Regions from separate parts of the Acetobacter sp. genome, predicted to be linked through region 2. Evidence: predicted binding sites of a transcription regulator. Region 2 holds the regulator's gene; the other holds the start of a gene.
The links. Region 2 encodes HrcA, which represses chaperone genes, less so after heat shock. Its sites were predicted from a motif close to GTTNGCACTCNCNNNNNGNGAGTGCNAAC; they were not measured.
Positions count from the first base shown of each region.

Region 1: the regulator HrcA is predicted to act here: its motif matches at 5,297-5,325, upstream of LKE90_RS03560 (co-chaperone GroES).

Region 1 is NZ_JAKVME010000001.1:808,339-817,116, reverse strand. It holds gene LKE90_RS03580 (AAA family ATPase) at 1-1,461, shown strand, start outside; gene LKE90_RS03575 (hypothetical protein) at 1,454-2,281, shown strand; gene LKE90_RS03570 (lysozyme inhibitor LprI family protein) at 2,434-2,979, shown strand; gene groL (chaperonin GroEL) at 3,216-4,859, opposite strand; gene LKE90_RS03560 (co-chaperone GroES) at 4,916-5,209, opposite strand; gene LKE90_RS03555 (hypothetical protein) at 5,774-5,920, shown strand; gene LKE90_RS03550 (MFS transporter) at 6,045-7,421, shown strand; gene cysE (serine O-acetyltransferase) at 7,510-8,328, shown strand; gene folP (dihydropteroate synthase) at 8,484-8,778, opposite strand, start outside.
Region 2 is NZ_JAKVME010000002.1:307,613-316,390, forward strand. It holds gene rpoH (RNA polymerase sigma factor RpoH) at 202-1,092, shown strand; gene rdgB (RdgB/HAM1 family non-canonical purine NTP pyrophosphatase) at 1,271-1,873, opposite strand; gene hrcA (heat-inducible transcriptional repressor HrcA) at 2,075-3,202, shown strand; gene LKE90_RS13090 (DUF4142 domain-containing protein) at 3,419-3,964, opposite strand; gene LKE90_RS13095 (hypothetical protein) at 4,495-4,989, shown strand; gene LKE90_RS13100 (hypothetical protein) at 5,079-5,525, opposite strand; gene LKE90_RS13105 (DUF3126 family protein) at 5,794-6,021, shown strand; gene LKE90_RS13110 (DUF2939 domain-containing protein) at 6,128-6,745, opposite strand; gene LKE90_RS13115 (HesA/MoeB/ThiF family protein) at 6,886-7,650, shown strand; gene LKE90_RS13120 (DsrE family protein) at 7,652-8,068, shown strand; gene LKE90_RS13125 (SH3 domain-containing protein) at 8,288-8,778, shown strand, end outside.

The DNA of each region.
Region 1 (8,778 bases), on a different contig from region 2:
ACGGCTCAGGAGGCGGAACAGGCCGCCATTGCCACCCGTGCAGGACTTGAAGCAGCCAGTCAGGAAATGACCCGGCTCGAAGCCGTTCATCGGACCATGCAGGAAAAGGCGTTGGAAGCGCGCTCCCGTCTGTCCGCCACGGAACCGCGTCTGGCGGCCCTTGGAGTCGAACTGCTCGAAGCAGCCGCAACTCTCGAGTCCGCTGAAGCGGCTTGTGCGGCGACAGTGCTCGACGCTCAGGATTCGGACCCGATTGAAACATTACGTGAAAAGATTTCTGAGCTACGTCGAGAAGAGCAGACAGGCCGTGAAGCACGCGCCGCTCTTGTCGCTGAGATCGGCAGCCTGACCAGCCGGGATGCCGCACTTCGGGACTCCTTGTCGGAGTGGACCGTCCGGGCTGCGACAGCCGAAGAACAACTGACGGAAGCGCAGCTTCGCTTTGACGCGGTCACTGTGGATCATCAGACCCTGACGGCTCTTCCCGATGAGGCACGGCAGCTTCGTGAACGGACGGCAGCCGCCCTGTCTGGAGCGGAAGAGAGTTTTTCGGCCGCGAACGCCGCGAGAGAAGCAGCCGAGAGCCGGTTGAAGGACGCACAGGAATCACGGCGACAGACTGAAGGTGGACTGGCGACCGCCCGGGAAAATCTGCTCAGAAGCGAGGGCAAGAGCGAGCAGGCTCAGGCCATTCTCGATCAGTTGCTCGCCGAGACGCCTGATCCTCCCACAGCGCCGGTCGGCGATCTCACGGAGTCTGCGGAAACAGGACTGCGCCGCAAGATTTCCCGCCTGACCCGTGAGCGGGAAGAACTTGGTCCGGTCAATCTGCGCGCCGATATCGAGGCTCAGGAGGCAGAGCAGCAGATTGAGGTCATCCGGCGCGAGCATGGCGAAATCGAGGCCGCCATCGCGCGTCTGCGCGGGTCGATCGGGAGCCTCAACAAGGAAGGACGTGAGCGCCTGATGGCGGTCTTCACGCAGGTCGATCACCACTTCCAGTCTCTGTTTTCGCGCATGTTCGGTGGTGGACGCGCTCATCTGGGTCTTGTCGGCAGCGATGATCCGTTGCAAGCTGGCTTGGAAATCTACGCCCAGCCTCCCGGCAAGAAGCTTGCCACCCTGTCGCTCCTCTCCGGCGGTGAACAGGCTCTGACGGCTCTGTCCCTGATTTTTGCGGTCTTCCGCTGTAACCCGGCTCCGATCTGCGTACTGGACGAAGTCGATGCTCCACTTGATGACGCCAATGTCGGCCGCTTCTGCGCGCTGCTGGGCGATATGGTCAACGAAGCAGGAACACGCTTTCTCGTGGTGACACATCATCAGCTTACAATGGCTCACATGGATCGGCTCTACGGCGTGACCATGCAGGAACGCGGTGTGAGCCGCGTGCTGTCTGTCGATCTCGACAGGGCCGCCGCCATGGCTGGCGAGCGCAAGAAGGAAGAGGCTCATGCCTGAGCCTGATAGACAGGACTCTCTTGAAGACCAGAAACGGAAAGAGTCTTTCCTGACCCGTTCCTGCCGCCGGAATATTCTGGTCGCGCTGTCAGTCATCACCATTGCCGGTGGTGGCCTGATGTGGCGTGACTCCCATGCAGACGCGCTGCTGACCCGTATCCATCATGGACTGGTCATCTGCGCGAGTGGAAAGGCGGCTACGACCACCCTGCCTTCCCCGACGGTGGAGGCCTCCCGGACTGACACGCTGCTGGCCAGACTGCCCGTGCCGACCCCGGACATTCTCGATACCAATGATCTGCCAACAATGGTGGCTCTGGAAGTGACCCGGAATGAAGGCGGCAAACTGGCGATCGCCGGCAGCACGTCTCTTCCGCTGCACGATGCGCTGAAGCTTTCCTACAGACGACACGAACTGGTCATGCTGTCGATCCACGACATCCCCGCTTCTGAAGTGGTGAAGGAGCTGAGGGCAACGGGGATGAGGAAAAGGGCCGTCCTGATGGCGCATGACCTTGCCAGCGCTCATGACGCCCTGGCGGCCGACCGCTCGGTCGTCGTCGCAATGCCGGTTCAGTCCGCTCGGGACGCGCATCTGGCAAAACAGTTGGCAGGACGGCATCCTTACGCGCTTTATCTGCCCGCCAACGCCTCGTCCTCACTTTTTGAGTCGGCGCATCGTGACGCTGACGCCGTCATCGCTTCCAGTCCCGATCCCGCCAACAACGTCACCGCCACCCGAAAACTTCTGGATGAGCCGGTGGACATTGTGGTGACAGAACATCCTGACCGACTTGCCAGCGTTATCGGTGGCACCTGAGATTATCCGGTGACCGAACAGTGGCAATAAGGGCCGAGGTTATCTCCAGACACTCCCCAAGATAAATCGTTCAACGGCATCAGGAATCCGTTCGCCGATTTTTCCTTCATCCGCACAAACAGAAGAAAATCCTGCACGGGATCAAGGTCGTCATGCTTTGCTCAGTGCTCTGTTTGCATTCGAGAGAAAACAGATATTACTGGCAATACAGCGCCTCTCATCTTATAAACTGGGAGTTCTGTCTGTATTTAAAGAAAAACAGAACTATTTATTCACCTTTTCCACACATCACCCCAGGAAAGAGCAATGCCATGAAATATAACTGGATTGCGGTTGGCTTGATATCCGGCTTTCTGCCGACGGTCAGCGCCCTTGCCGCAGGCTGCGCCACGCCCCGGAATGCCTTCGATCAGGTTTACTGTGCAAGCAACGAGTTTTCGCAGACAGACCGCGATATCAACGCGCAATATGGCACGCTTCGCAAACTCCTGAATACCGACCAGCAGAACAAGCTCAAGCAGGGACAACTGGCGTGGATCAAGAATCGTGATGAAGCTTGCAGTTTTGCAAAGCCGAATGGCTATTATGTCAACCTGTCATGTGCCATCAACATGACCCAGGAGCGTCTTAGCTTTCTGAAAGAACAGGAAAGAAACTGCAGAAGCACTGGTTGCAGCGATACCGAAATCGGCAAGTAAAACCTCAGTCTCTTACCTCGAACAGAATTCCTGCTTTTTAATCAAATACGCGTCAGATCGGTTTTCATAACCGTGATGGCCCATCTGATCTTCGTTCAATCACATACATGCGGTCGACAGGAAGAACATCTGAAATTCACTGTCATGCGGCTTCAGATTTCTTTTATCGGACCAAAGAAAAAGGGAGAGCGAAAACCGCTCTCCCTCTTCCGGAAACCAGTGTCTGAACGAGTGGATCAGAAATCCATATCGCCCATGCCACCCATTCCACCGCCACCCGGCATCGGCGGAGCTTTCTTCTCCGGACGCTCGGCGACCATGGCTTCCGTGGTGATCAGCAGACCGGCAACTGAAGCCGCGTCCTGCAGAGCCGTACGGACAACCTTCATCGGGTCGATGATACCGGCCTCGACGAGGTCCTTGTACTCACCAGCCTGTGCGTCGAAACCGAAGGTGTAGGTGCTGTTTTCCAGAACCTTGCCTGCGATGACAGCGCCGTCTTCACCTGCATTGTGCGCGATCTGACGCAGCGGAGCCTGAAGAGCCTTGCGGATGATTTCGCCGCCGACCTTCTGATCTTCGTTGTGGTAGTGCAGGTGGCCGAGAGCCGTGGAAGCGCGGGCCAGAGCCGTGCCGCCGCCCGGAACGATGCCTTCTTCAACAGCAGCGCGGGTTGCGTGCAGCGCATCGTCAACGCGGTCCTTGCGCTCTTTCACCTCAATTTCGGTGGAACCACCGACGCGGATGACAGCAACGCCACCGGCGAGCTTCGCAAGACGCTCCTGCAGCTTCTCACGGTCGTAGTCAGAGGTTGTTTCCTCGACCTGAGCGCGGATCTGGTTGCAACGACCCTTGATGTCGTCCGGGTTACCAGCGCCCTCAACGATTGTGGTGTTCTCTTTCGAGATGTGCACCTTCTTCGCCGTGCCGAGCATCGGCAGCGTGACGTTCTCAAGCTTGATGCCGAGGTCTTCGCTGATGACCTGACCACCGGTGAGGATGGCGATGTCTTCCAGCATGGCCTTGCGGCGATCGCCGAAGCCCGGAGCCTTCACGGCAGCGATCTTCAGACCACCACGCAGCTTGTTGACGACCAGCGTTGCCAGAGCCTCGCCATCGACGTCTTCCGCGATGATGACCAGCGGACGGCCGGACTGCACGACGGACTCGAGCAGCGGCAGGATCGGCTGCAGGGAAGACAGCTTCTTCTCGTGGATAAGGATGTACGGGCTGTCGAGATCAGCCGTCATCTTCTCCGCGTTGGTCACGAAGTATGGGGAGATGTAGCCGCGATCGAACTGCATGCCCTCAACGACGTCGAGCTCGGTCTGGATGCCCTTGGCTTCCTCAACCGTGATCACGCCCTCGGAGCCGACCTTCTGCATGGCCTGCGAGATCATCTCGCCGATTTCTTTCTCGCCGTTGGCGGAAATCGTGCCGACCTGCGCCGTCTCGGCCGGAGACGTCACTTTCTTGGCGTTCTTCTTCAGCTCTTCAACGACAGCGGCAACAGCCTTGTCGATGCCGCGCTTCAGATCCATCGGGTTCATGCCGGCGGCCACAGCCTTGGCGCCCTCACGGACGATCGCCTGAGCCAGCACGGTCGCCGTGGTGGTGCCGTCACCGGCCGTGTCGTTGGTCTTCGACGCAACTTCACGCAGCATCTGCGCACCCATGTTCTCGAACTTGTCAGCAAGTTCGATCTCTTTCGCAACCGACACACCGTCCTTGGTGATACGGGGCGCGCCGAAGTTCTTGTCGAGCACGACGTTACGGCCTTTCGGGCCGAGTGTTACCTTTACGGCGTCGGCAAGAATGTCGACACCACGCAGCATGCGCTGACGCGCTTCACCGCCGAACTTTACGTCCTTGGCAGCCATTGGGAATTCTCCTTGAAAATGAAAACGGACAATTAAAGGGGATCAGAAGCCGGTGATCAGCCGGCGATCACGCCCATGATGTCGCTTTCCTTCATGATCAGCAGTTCTTCGCCACCAATCTTGACTTCGGTGCCGGACCACTTGCCGAACAGCACGCGATCACCAGCCTTCACATCGAGAGCCACGATCTGGCCCTGCTCGTTGCGTGCGCCTGGACCAACGGACACAACCTCGCCTTCCATCGGCTTTTCTTTGGCCGTGTCAGGGATGATGATGCCACCAACTGTCTTTTCCTCGCCTGTGAGGCGACGGACCACTACACGATCATGCAGGGGACGGAATTTCGTCATTATGGATTGCTCCACATTCTATCTTGGGGCGACGCCCTCGTTTCTAAAGCAACATCGCCGCGTGCCACGCGCTCTACGCCGCGGTGCGTTAGCACTCCCACCCCGGGAGTGCCACGTATGGAGATAGGTGTGCCTACAGGGGGTGTCAAGATATATCGGCACTTTTCTCACACGATTGCCAATCGCGAGGAATAATAAAGATTTTTTAAATTTTAATACAAACCACAGTGGGAAAATTCCTCCTGATCGGATCCATCCTTACGAATACCCGGAAACGCTTCTCTTTCCTGCAAACAGCAGCAGGCAGAGTCTGTCCGGAAAGCCGTTTACCGCAAATCCCGAGCCTTCATGACCCTTTATGCCCTGATGAAGACGTGCCCAGCACACAGAGCCCTTCAGGAGCCTCCGTCTCATACCCACATGCGGCTGGTTAAAACTGGATCAGTCTCCACGCCTGCCCTCAATCCCTCAATTCCATTGCAAATACGTATGCACTCTCTCGCTTCCCGCCCCATTCTGGTGCATCCTCACTTCGAATCGAAAACTGAAATCATGTCAGGGATCATGCAGCGCGCACTGTTTCTGGGCTTCTGTGGCCTCATTCTTTCCGGCTGTTCCTGGTTCGGGGGCTCTTCCGGACATCACCTGACGCAACAGCAGCAGTGGGAAGCGCTCGGTTACAAGGACGGCCTCAAGTCAGTGAAACACTGACCTCTCCGTCTGCTTTCGTGATGTCACAGGCAAGGCTCCAGTCACTCGCCTGTGACAGAGGTCCGCCTCTTTCCACGCCTTGTCCTGTTCTGAGAATCCTTCCCATGAGGGTAAGGTCTGCAGAATGACAGCCTCAGAGCCCACACAATCCCCGACGACCGGTCTTTACGGCGCAGCCCGCTTCAAGGCGATGACGGCAGTCTGCCTTGCCGTTCTGCTGGCGCAGATCGATTACGCGATCGCCAACATTGCGCTTCCCGACATCGGCGCCGACCTGCACAGCTCCGCCTCCGACACGGTCTGGGTCGTGAACGCCTATCAGCTCGCCAGCCTGTCATCACTGCTGCCTCTGGCCGCCGCCGGAGCCTGGATCGGCTATGCGCGCATGTGCATGATGGGGATCACGCTCTTCATCATCGCTTCTATCGGATGCGCCCTCGCCCCCTCGCTGCCGCAGCTGACCATCGCACGCGCCATTCAGGGCTTTGGCGCAGCCTCCATGCTCGGCGTTGTCTCCGCCCTGATCCGTTTCATCTATCCGGTTGAAGAACTCGGCAAAGGCGTCGCCGTGAACACGCTGATCGTCGGTGTCGGCATGGCCCTCGGGCCAACCGTCGCGGGCATGATTCTCGCCGTCGCACACTGGCCGTGGCTATTCTGGATCAATCTGCCCATTGGTGCGCTGACCTTCGTGCTCGCAGCCTCCTCCCTGCCCGTAACGCCCCGTCAGAAAGAGATGCCGGACCCCATCGGAGCCGTGCTCTGCATCATCGCCGTCACAGCACTGGGACTTGGCGGGAACTCGGTCGCCCACTCCGACGGCACCATGCTGGCCTGCGCCATGCTGGCTGTCGGCGTGGCGGCAATGGGCAGTCTCATCCGCAAGGAATCCGGGAGTCTTCAGCCCATTCTGCCCGTCGACCTTCTCCGTGGCATCGGTTTCAGAATCGCCTTTATCGTGGGGATCATCGCTTATATCGGTTCGAACCTGTTCATGATTTCCATGCCCTTCACGTTGCACGACCATTACGGATGGAACGCAACCTCCACGGGCCTGCTGATGACACCTTGGGCATTCGGACTGATTGTTTCCGCTTCCGTCACCCGTCGTATCGCGGACAGAATTCCAGCCGGTATCCTCTCTTCCATCGGTCTGATCTGCTCGATGGCAGGGTTTCTTGCCCTCCGTTTTCTGCCAGCCTCACCCACGGCTTTCGATGTCGCCTGGCGTATCGGCCTGGCCGGCTTCGGCTTTGGCGTCTTTCAGGTTCCAAACAACCGGGCGATGCTGCTGACGGCCGCCGCCGGGCGTGAAGGCGGCGCGAGCGGCATGGTGCAGGTCTCCCGCCAGAGCGGACAGACCTTTGGCGGCATCGGAACCGCCCTGATCCTGCGGCTTGTGCCGGTGAATGGCAGCCTTGTCTGTCTTGACGGGGCCGCCTTCTGTGCCGGGATAGCGGCCCTGCTCAGCGCGTCACGCATGGTCAGCCGCCGGAAATAACCCTTCGTTGCGGTCTGGCGGGACAGTCTGTAAATTCCATTTTTCTCAGGCGGCGCTTTCACCTTCCAATCAATGGACCTCTCCACCAATGACACATCCTGACAGCGCAGAGGCTCCCATCAACCTGAACACCCTGTGGAAACAGATGATTCAGGAATCTCAGGTCTGCTGCGATCCGCTTGTGATGGGGCTGCTTTCCACGGGCATCAAGAACCACTCCAGTTTCGCAACAGCCATGGCGGCGCTCATCGGCCGAAAACTCGGCGACCATTATGTGAGCGTCGAACAACTGAACAGTCTGGTGCTGGAATGCTACGAGGACACGCCTGACACCATCGCCGCCGGAGCCGCCGACCTTCAGGCCATACGTGACCGTGATCCCGCCTGCCCCGACTATGTGACGCCCTTCCTGTTCTTCAAGGGTTTCCACGCGGTCCAGTGCTACCGCGTCGCCCACTGGCTCTGGAATGGCAACCGCCGCCACCTTGCACAACATCTCCAGAGCCGTGCTTCGGAACTGTTCAGTGTTGACATCCACCCCGCCGCCTCGCTGGGGCGACGCATCCTGTTCGACCACGGAACGGGAATTGTGGTCGGAGAAACCTCGATCATCGAAGACGATGTGTCGCTGCTTCAGGGCGTGACATTGGGCGGCACCGGAAAACATGCTGGCAACCGCCATCCAAAAATCCGCCGGGGTGTGCTGATCGGCGCCGGAGCCAAAGTTCTGGGCGCCATTGAAGTCGGTGAAGGCGCCAAGGTGGGGGCCGGTTCCATCGTTCTGGAAGCCGTGCCACCATACACCACGGTCGTCGGCAACCCTGCGCGGAAAGTCGGAACGCGTCTCAAGGAAATGCCGTCCCTGACCATGGACCAGACATTGCCGCCGATTGATTACATCATCTGATCCCGAGCAGAATCAGCCTGATATAACTGGCTGCTCCCTGCGGGGCGATACGGGCTCCGCCTACGCCCTGATTTATTAATCGCAAACCGTTTCCAAAGGCGCGTCTTTGGTGGGGCGCGGGACAGCGCCCCGCCACTCTCTCCCCGACAAAAAGATCAGGCTGGCGAAAAGCAGCCTTCCCAGACCCGCATGGCCTGTGACATTCCGGCGCAGTCATGCACCCGCAGGATCGTGCCCCCCAGCGCCAGCCCCGGCAACGATGAGGCAATCGTTCCCGGGTCGCGGGAAACTGCCTCACTCACTCCTGCGAGAGCACCGATCATCCGCTTGCGGGACGTGCCGAGCAGCACACGGCAGCCGAGGTTGGCGAACAGGGGAAGCCTGCGGATCAGTTCGGCATTCTGTTCTGTGGTTTTTGCAAAACCAATGCCGGGGTCCACGATAATACGC
Region 2 (8,778 bases):
GAAACCTATCTTTTCGACGCGCCGAGACGGCCGCCGGAATGGATGTCCCGGCATCTTCTGCCCGAGTGGGGGAGTTTGCCGGGGACATATCAAATCCACTCCCAGCGTCGCCCGATATCACAGGCTGATCACTCCGACGTTCAAAACCTCCAGAAGTCGGATTAAGACAGGCCAGTGACCGGGATGAAGGAGATTTCTCCAATGGCATCACCCTCCCTGACCCTTGGACCTGACGCCAGCCTTTCCCGCTATCTTCAGGAAATCCGCAAATATCCTCTTCTGTCACCGGAAGAAGAATCCTCTCTCTCCCGCCGTTGGCGCGACAAAGGTGATGTAAAGGCCGCTCATAAGCTGGTCACATCCCACCTCCGGCTCGTCGCCAAGATCGCCTTTGGCTATCGTGGTTATGGTCTGCCGCTGAACGAACTGATCAGCGAAGGCAATGTCGGCATGATGCAGGCCGTGCGCCGGTTTGACCCGGAGCGGGGCTTCCGTCTGGCCACCTACGCCATGTGGTGGATTCGTGCGGCGATTCAGGAATACATCCTTCACAGTTGGTCTCTGGTGAAGATGGGAACCACCTCTGCCCAGAAGAAGCTGTTCTTCAATCTGCGTCGTCTCAAGGGCGAGATGAAGGCTATTGATGACGGTGATCTGGCTCCGGAGCAGGTTGATCATATCGCCCGGACGCTTGGTGTGCCTGAACAGGATGTCGTGGCGATGAACCGCCGTCTGGCTGCGGGCGACCACAGTCTGAACGCTCCTCTCCGCAGTGAAGGGGACGGCGAGTGGCAGGACTGGCTCGTCGATGATGGCGATAATCAGGAAGATATGCTCGGGGAGCACGAGGAGCTTTCGGATCGCAAGGCGCTGCTCTCCAGCGCGATGGCATCGCTCAATGAACGTGAGCGTCACATTTTTGAAGAACGTCGTCTGAAAGACGAGCCTGTCACGCTCGAAGATCTGGCCCAGCATTACGGCATTTCACGGGAGCGCGTGCGTCAGATCGAAGTGCGTGCTTTCGAAAAAGTGCAGGCTCACATGAAAGAAGATATTGAGGCGCGTCGGCAGAAAGAAACTGTGACGCAGTGAGCGTCGGCGCATCGTTCCACTCGAAAGGAACGATGTCGCCATAGAGGTGCGTTCTTATTTCGCAGGTTTCTTGATTTACAGATATTCTGGTTTTTCAGAACTTTGCCCTGAACCCCGCAAGGGAGTGAGGCCTCTTTGCATGAACGGCGGAGCGCTACGCCACAGACTTCGCTTTCTTTTATCCCAGACACATTTCCCGGAATACTTCAAAAGCACGGGCCCGATGGCTGATGGCGTTTTTCTCGGTATCGCTCATCTCGGCGAATGTCCGTGTTTCGCCTTTCGGCACGAAAATCGGGTCATAGCCATGTCCGGCAGCGCCGCGTGGTTCCGGTGCAATGATGCCGTCGATACGTCCCTCAAAACATTCGGTCGTGCCATCAGGAAAAGCGAGGCACAGGACGGAGATGAACCATGCTTCCCGTTCATCACCATCAATGCCTTCCTCAATTCTTTGCATCGCGCCCGCGAAATCCTTGTCAGGACCGGCCCAGCGGGCAGAGTAGATCCCCGGCGCGCCACCCAGCGCCGATACGCACAGGCCGGAATCATCCGCGAGCGCAGGGAGGCCCGTCGCCTTCGCCGCAGCTTCCGCCTTGATCCGGGCGTTGCCTTCGAAAGTCAGAGCCGTCTCCTCGGGTTCCGGCAGATTCATCTCGCCCGCAGATATGACTTCCACCCCGTAAGGCGCCAGGAGAGCCGCAAATTCTGCGAGTTTGCCCTTGTTGTGGCTGGCAAGGATCAGGCGGCTGCCCTGTTTCAGTGGTAAATGTGCGCTCATGTGATCTCCTCTGCGTTGATGGGCGCGACCTGTCGGCCAGCCTGCAGGAAAGGCTTTATTGAAGCTGTTTGCCTTTTTTGCAAACAGTCCTTTCTCCGCTTCATGACTCCAGAACAGGTCATGCTCGAAACGACAATTTTTTGAGTATGATGTTGCAGCGTTCTTCTTCTTGCGACATTTGTTGTCGAACTTCGGAATCCCCTGAGAATTCTCCATCAGAAAGGTATGTCTTCCATTTCTGGCTCCAACGAAAAATCCAGCCTGACCTTTGGCCGCTCCATCGAACTTGCTGGCGCCGCGTCCGGCCTGAATTCACGTTCCGCCACCATCTTGCGGGAACTGGTGGAGCATTATCTGGAAACGGGCGATCCGGTCGGCAGTCGCACGCTGTCCCATCGTCTGCCCCTTGGCCTCTCTCCGGCGACGATCCGGAGCGTGATGGCCGACCTGACGGATGCCGGTCTGCTGTTCTCACCGCATACTTCCGCCGGACGTCTGCCCACTGAAAAAGGGCTTCGTCTGTTTGTCGATGGGCTGCTTCAGTTCGGCAATCTCAGCGAGGATGAGCGTGTGTCCATCTCCAGCACGCTGGAAATGCGTGGACGGTCTCTGGAAGACACGCTGACGGAGGCGTCCTCCCTGCTGTCGGGGCTGTCGCAGGCGGCCAGCCTCATCCTTGCGCCGAAAGGTGAGGGGGCGGTGAAGCATATCGAATTCGTGGCTCTGGGGGGAAACCGTGCGCTCGTCGTGCTTGTCGGCGCTGACGGGCAGGTCGAGAACAGGGTGATCGAAACACCGGCAGGGATGCCGCCTTCCACCCTGACGGAAGCTGCAAATTACCTGAATGCCCGTCTGACGGGTCGCACGCTTGTCGAACTCAGGGCACGGGTGAATGACGAGATGGAGGCGGACCAGACCCAGCTCGATCAACTCGCCACGGAGGTTGTGGCCAGCGGTCTGGCGACCTGGAGCAATGAGGGGCGGGGCGGCACGCTGATCATCCGTGGGCAGGGCAATCTGTTGACAGATATTACGGAGATTGAGCGTCTTTCGAGCATTCAGCGCCTGTTTGAGCGTCTGGAGAAGCAGGACGCCATGTTGCGTCTTCTGGAACTGGCCGAGAATTCTGACGGTGTCCGGATTTTTATCGGCGCGGAGAGCGGACTGTTTGGCGCGTCCGGCATGTCGATGGTTGTGGCACCAGCCCGGAATGAAGCCAGACGGATTGTGGGCGCCATCGGAGTCATCGGACCGACGCGGATCAATTACGGCAGGATCATTCCGGTCATCGACTATACGGCCCGTGTGATCGGACAGATGCTAGGGTAACGGATTACAGCCCTCCGCCTGAGGGTCGATAATTTAAAAAGGCTGTTTCTGACAGTTGATTTTCCGATGAGGCCCGAAGGGGCTTTTCGGACGGGGAAATGACCGTCCGTTTTGCGTCGATAAAATAGGAAGATCGCGCAGAGTTACTGCTGTTGTCTTCCGTTTTTGGAACATGTCATCCGGATTGATGCGGATGACATGTTTCTGATGTCGTGCTTATTTGGCCTGCGCTTCGTAGCCGAGAAGCTTTGTCTTGAGATCGACCGCGAGTTTTGCCAGATCCGCGTTGGTGGAAGCGCTGTTGCCTGCATCAATCGCAGCGCTCGTGGTCTTTGCGCTGCTTGCAAGATAGCGCGCATAGGCCCTGTCAAATGCGGAGCCGTGCAGATGCTGCATCTGACTTATGAGCTTCTGATTTTGTGCTGAAGGCTTCGCGACCAGTGTTGCCTTGCCGGTTGTCGCCAGTGCGGTCAGCTTGTCATGATTATCGGTGAGGTCTTTCGCGATTGTTTCGCCGAGTTGCGCGATATCGTTCCGGGCAGCGTTGGTTTTGGCGAGGCTGGCCAGAGCGATGTGGGTCAGATCCACGTCATTGATCTTTGCGGCCAGATTTGTGTCCGCGACAGAGAAGGGCGCTGCCTCTGTCAGCGCAGGTAAAGGAGGCGCGGGCGGCTGGCCTGGATTCATGCAGGCGCTCAGGGAGAAAAGTGAAATGATGAGAGAAGAGCAGGCAAGCACCTGATGACGGGACGGAAACAACATGATCAGCAAATTCTCCTTTGACCGCAGGCAGTGCGTGACTGCCCGGAGTCTCAGACAAACATAGTAAAGGACGTCAATGCCAGTAGTGTCTGATGGAGAGAAAAAGGCAAGACAGGTGGGGAGATACGCATTCCCGGTTTTTGTAAGCTATTGGGCATGGACGGAGGCGTGACGGGATCGCAGGGTAATATTCTTCCAGCGAAGTTTTAGAACGCGGGTCAGACTGGAGGTGATCCAAATGGAACTGTTGAAATCCGGGCGATTGCAGCGTTTTCCATGAGCAGGTGATGAAGGATGCATCCCATGGCTCTTCATCAGAGCGTTTTTCCGATTTCTTGCTTTGTATGCGAAGAACACAGTAACGTAACGGCCCTGCGCGTCTTGCTTGAAGCGTTTTGGACACGGTGTGAGGATAGTGAAATAAAATGAAGTGTCGTACCTGGGGTTTGTTTGCGGTCGCCTCACTCTCTGTCAGTTTAAGCGGTTGCGGATATTTTGATTCGCGTGCCGCCCACAAGGCGCAGATCACGATGATCGGGATGACATCCTACGATCTACAGGCCTGTGCCGGTCTGCCCTCAAGCACCAAGCAGCTTAATGATACGACGCAGATATTCACCTACACTGGCACGCAGGCGGCGCCGAGCTATGGGGGGTCCACCATTATTCCGGTTGGTGACATCGCAACACTCGTGAACACACTGGGCGGCGGCGGGGGCAACGGTTGTACGGCTGTGGTCCGTCTGGATAATGACCGTGTGTCCGATGTTCACTATACGGGTAACGATGATGAAATGATCGGCACGGACGGTGTCTGCTCGATCATCACCCGTGGATGCGCCCGTCAGCCGGAAGGCACGATGCAGCCTTCCGCTGGTGGCGTCTTCGGGCCGGTTTCAGCCTTCCACCCGCCGAGAACACCACAGCAATCCACTTCTGCGACCTATTCCAAGCAATCCGGCAATGCCGTGCTGAATACCGAGAAAAACTCTGCCGCGCCCGCTATCGTGCCGCGCACCCAGTAACTCCGCAGATCTGACAAATCTGGCTGACGCCATGAGGGGAGGGGGAATGTTGCCGAGGCAGCATTCCCCCTCTCTGTTTAGAGGCGCTGTCAGTGTCTTTGTGCGTTTGGCGTGGCCCATGTATGTCGAGATGCCTGAGAAAACGCCTTGTCCGTGACCCAGCGCAGGGTTGTCCGGCCTTCTTCCTGCGTCAAAAGCCCTGCATCCACATCCTTCCCGACCTTCAGGGACGCAAGATCTATTTGCAGAAGAAGGTTGGACTGCGTGCCCATGGCTTCTGGCCCATAACGAAGGTGCGCCTGATAGATGCAGTCGAAGCGTTGATAGGCTGTGCCTTTTGCAAAAGGATATTGGGCAAAACAGTCTGAAACAGCGGCGTGCATCTCTCCCTTGCCGTGATCATCCACACATCCCGACAACAGCATGAACGCTGAGAGCGTGAGCAGAGACCGTGTCCATAGAGCAACGATCCGATGCGGCGGATGCGTGCTGTTCCCGGAATGGGTAGATCGGGCTGTTGCGGAAAAATGTCTCATGGTCTGGAGCGTTATTTCAAAGGCGCGGCAAGGAACGGGGAGAGATAGAGAGACTGGCTTCGGAATGCCATAGATACCCCTGTTCTGATGAAGACAGGCCATGACGATTACACAATCAGCATGCGCAGGAGTTGCAGGCGGCAGCGGCTATGCCTATTAGCGTCCCACTTACCGCAGTAGGCGGTTGTGTTTGAATCTGCGACGGCTGATTGAGGTCAGCAACTCTTCAGCCGCACAAGCCGCTCACTATCTTCCGGGAGATGCCTTCATGAGCACGATTTCGACAAGCGAGATTTCACGCCTGCAAACGACCCTGCGCCGTCTGCTGGGAGCCAAAGGGCTGAGCGTCAATGCGCCGCCGCGTCCGGGCCTGTCCGTGGAACTGGCGGTGGACGGCGAGGTCATCGGCACGATTCACCGTGACGATGATGAGGGCGAAGTCTCCTACGCCATCAATATCATCCTGCTGGAAGAAGATCTGCCGCCAGCGGCTTGAGACGGACAGGCTGAAACAGAAAAACCTCCGACCCATCTCTGACGGGCCGGAGGTTTTCAGGCATGTCCGCCGACGTTTCCGCCTCGGCAGTCGTATGACGCTTCTGTCAGGCCTTGTGCTGGATGACCGAGGCTTCCATGACCGGATGGTGGATCGCTGTCGGGAAATCCACGCGGGTCAGTTTCCACTGCCAGCGTTCGATGCGGAGCTGAACCCGTAACGGGGTTTCGTTCTCATGTCCCGGAAGCACAACCTGCGCTTCAAAGCTGTTGGCGGACGTGAAGCGCACGAGAGCATGGCTGACGGCGGCCAGAACGGTGCCGGTGTTGATCGGAGCAGGGTTCGACGCCATGGCCTGATCGATCACGTTCCCCAGATTGGCCTGTGTCACGCGGGTATCGACAGCATTGGACACGATGTTTGTCGCGAAGGACGTTCCGAATTCTGGCAGTTCGTCAGACACCTCGGTCGCCGGACCTATATTGAGGCCATTCAGCACCTGTTCCTTGATGGAGGCGTCAAGAGACGACCAGTTGATCGTGTGTCCCAGCGTGACCATGTCGTGGTTTGAGACGGCGCCCGCAATCGTCCAGAGCGTCATGAAAGGCGAAAGGGCGTAGAGAGCCAGGGACATGGTGAGGGAGGTAAGGCAGATGACACGCGCCCGCTTCCGCGCGGGGCAGGCCCAGGCATCGGAATGGGGTGTTGTATCTGCGGCATGCATGGCGGCGCTCCTGCTATCCATGGTAAGGACTGTATCATACGCAATGCAGTCATGCAGTTAAGGTTTGTTGGCAATGACCGCAATCACGAAAAAGTGATCTCACTCTTTTTGTCGATTTCCCTGAATGACCGGAAAGACTCATGCCCCTCGACCTGACGGAAAACGAAATACAGAGGTACTCGCGTCACATCCTGCTGCCGGAAATCGGCGGTACGGGGCAGGTGCGTCTGCGTGATTCTTCCGTTCTGATCGTGGGCGCCGGAGGTTTGGGGTCGCCGGTCGCCTGTTATCTGGCGGCGGCGGGTGTCGGGCGGATCGGGATCGTTGATCATGACCGGGTCGAACTCTCCAACCTCCAGAGGCAGATTCTGCACACCACGGATCGGGTCGGCATGAGCAAGGCGGTCTCCGCCGGGCAGACTCTCCGGGCGCTCAATCCCGAAATCTGTATCGAGACGCATGAAACACGGCTGACGGCTGACACTGTCGCGGAGCTTGTCTCCCGCTACGATCTTGTGTGCGACGGATGCGATAATTTCGAGACGCGCTATCTGGTCAACGCCGCCTGTGTGCAACAGCGCAAAACGCTTGTGTCGGCAGCCGTGCTCAGATTTGACGGGCAGCTTTCCACCTTCCGTCCCCATCTCGGCGGCCCCTGCTACGAGTGTCTGTTTCCACGCGCTGGCGAGGACGGAGGAACGCCGAGTTGCGGCGATGCTGGTATTTTCGGTGCGGTGACCGGTGTGCTTGGAACACTTCAGGCGACGGAAGCGTTGAAGGAGCTATTGAATCTGGGCGAGTCCCTCGCGGGCAGGCTGCTGCTCTGGGATGCGCTGGCAACGCGGTTCACGACCATCAGCATTCCACGAGACCCGGACTGCCCGGTCTGCGGCAAGCAGGACTGACATGACGAGAGCAGACACGATAACAGACACGTCCGGGCGCGTATTCGAGAAAGATTTCGCGTTTCTCCTTTGTGACAACGATTTCAACCGGTTGCATGTGGCGTTCATGCTGGCGGCTTCGGCGCTGGCCATGAATCGGTCCGTGATCATCTTCGCAACCGGACCCGCTGTCCTGACGCTCTGTCGGGAGACGGAGGCGTTGTGGGAAAAGGAAGAGCGTCAGCTTGCCATGCAGGGTGTCGCGACCCTTGGCACGTTACGTGATGCGCTTCTCTCCATGGACGCAAGGCTGCTCGTGTGTGAGACCGGACTCCGGCGTACGGGAAAGGGAGCGGGCGATCTGATCGAGAAAGTCGAAGTGGTTGGAATGCCTACTTTTCTTGATCTTTCCGCCGGGTATAAACTGGTCACGTTCTAGGGAAGTTCCACTGAAACACAGGCTCAGCGGAATTGCTCCAGCTCGTTGTTCATCGGGCCTGTCCGCTTCCTCCTGCGGGTTGGGCAGGGGCTGTCTTTTTTCATGCGGTCAGGTCGTTCTGCCTGATCGTGATTGGTTCACATCGCATCAGGGTATTTCTGTGACGGGAATCCACGAACCTACTTGCCCACCGGCTCAGCTCTTGGCACGGATGCGGGCATGAAAACATCCATCCCCCTGCGCGTCGCCGCAACACTTGTGACTGTGGCAGCAACCCTGTCGGCAACTGCCGTCGCGTACGCCGCCACAGCGGACCAGCCTGCGCATCACCATAAGAGCCATGCCGCGACGGCTCACAAGGCAGCCAAAAAGGCGACGCATACGGAAGCCCATTCTGACAAGGCGCAGAAGGGCCACCATGCCGCGGAGGTGAAAGCGCACGGCACGGCTACGGCAGCGCATCACAGGAAGCATGAGGCGGCTGCGGCGACCAGAGAGGAAGCGCCGCACAAGGGCAAGACGACGCATAAGGCCCATCCGGCAAAGCATGTGCCTCATGGTGCGGCGCCGGCTGGCGCAGTCCGTCCGGTTCCCGCTCCGGCTGCTCTGCCTGCGGAGACCAATCCGACAGCGCCGCCTTCGCCGGATGATGCGTCCGCCGGTTCAAACATCAATGGACAGGACCCGACGAAAGGCAGCAATACCGGTCT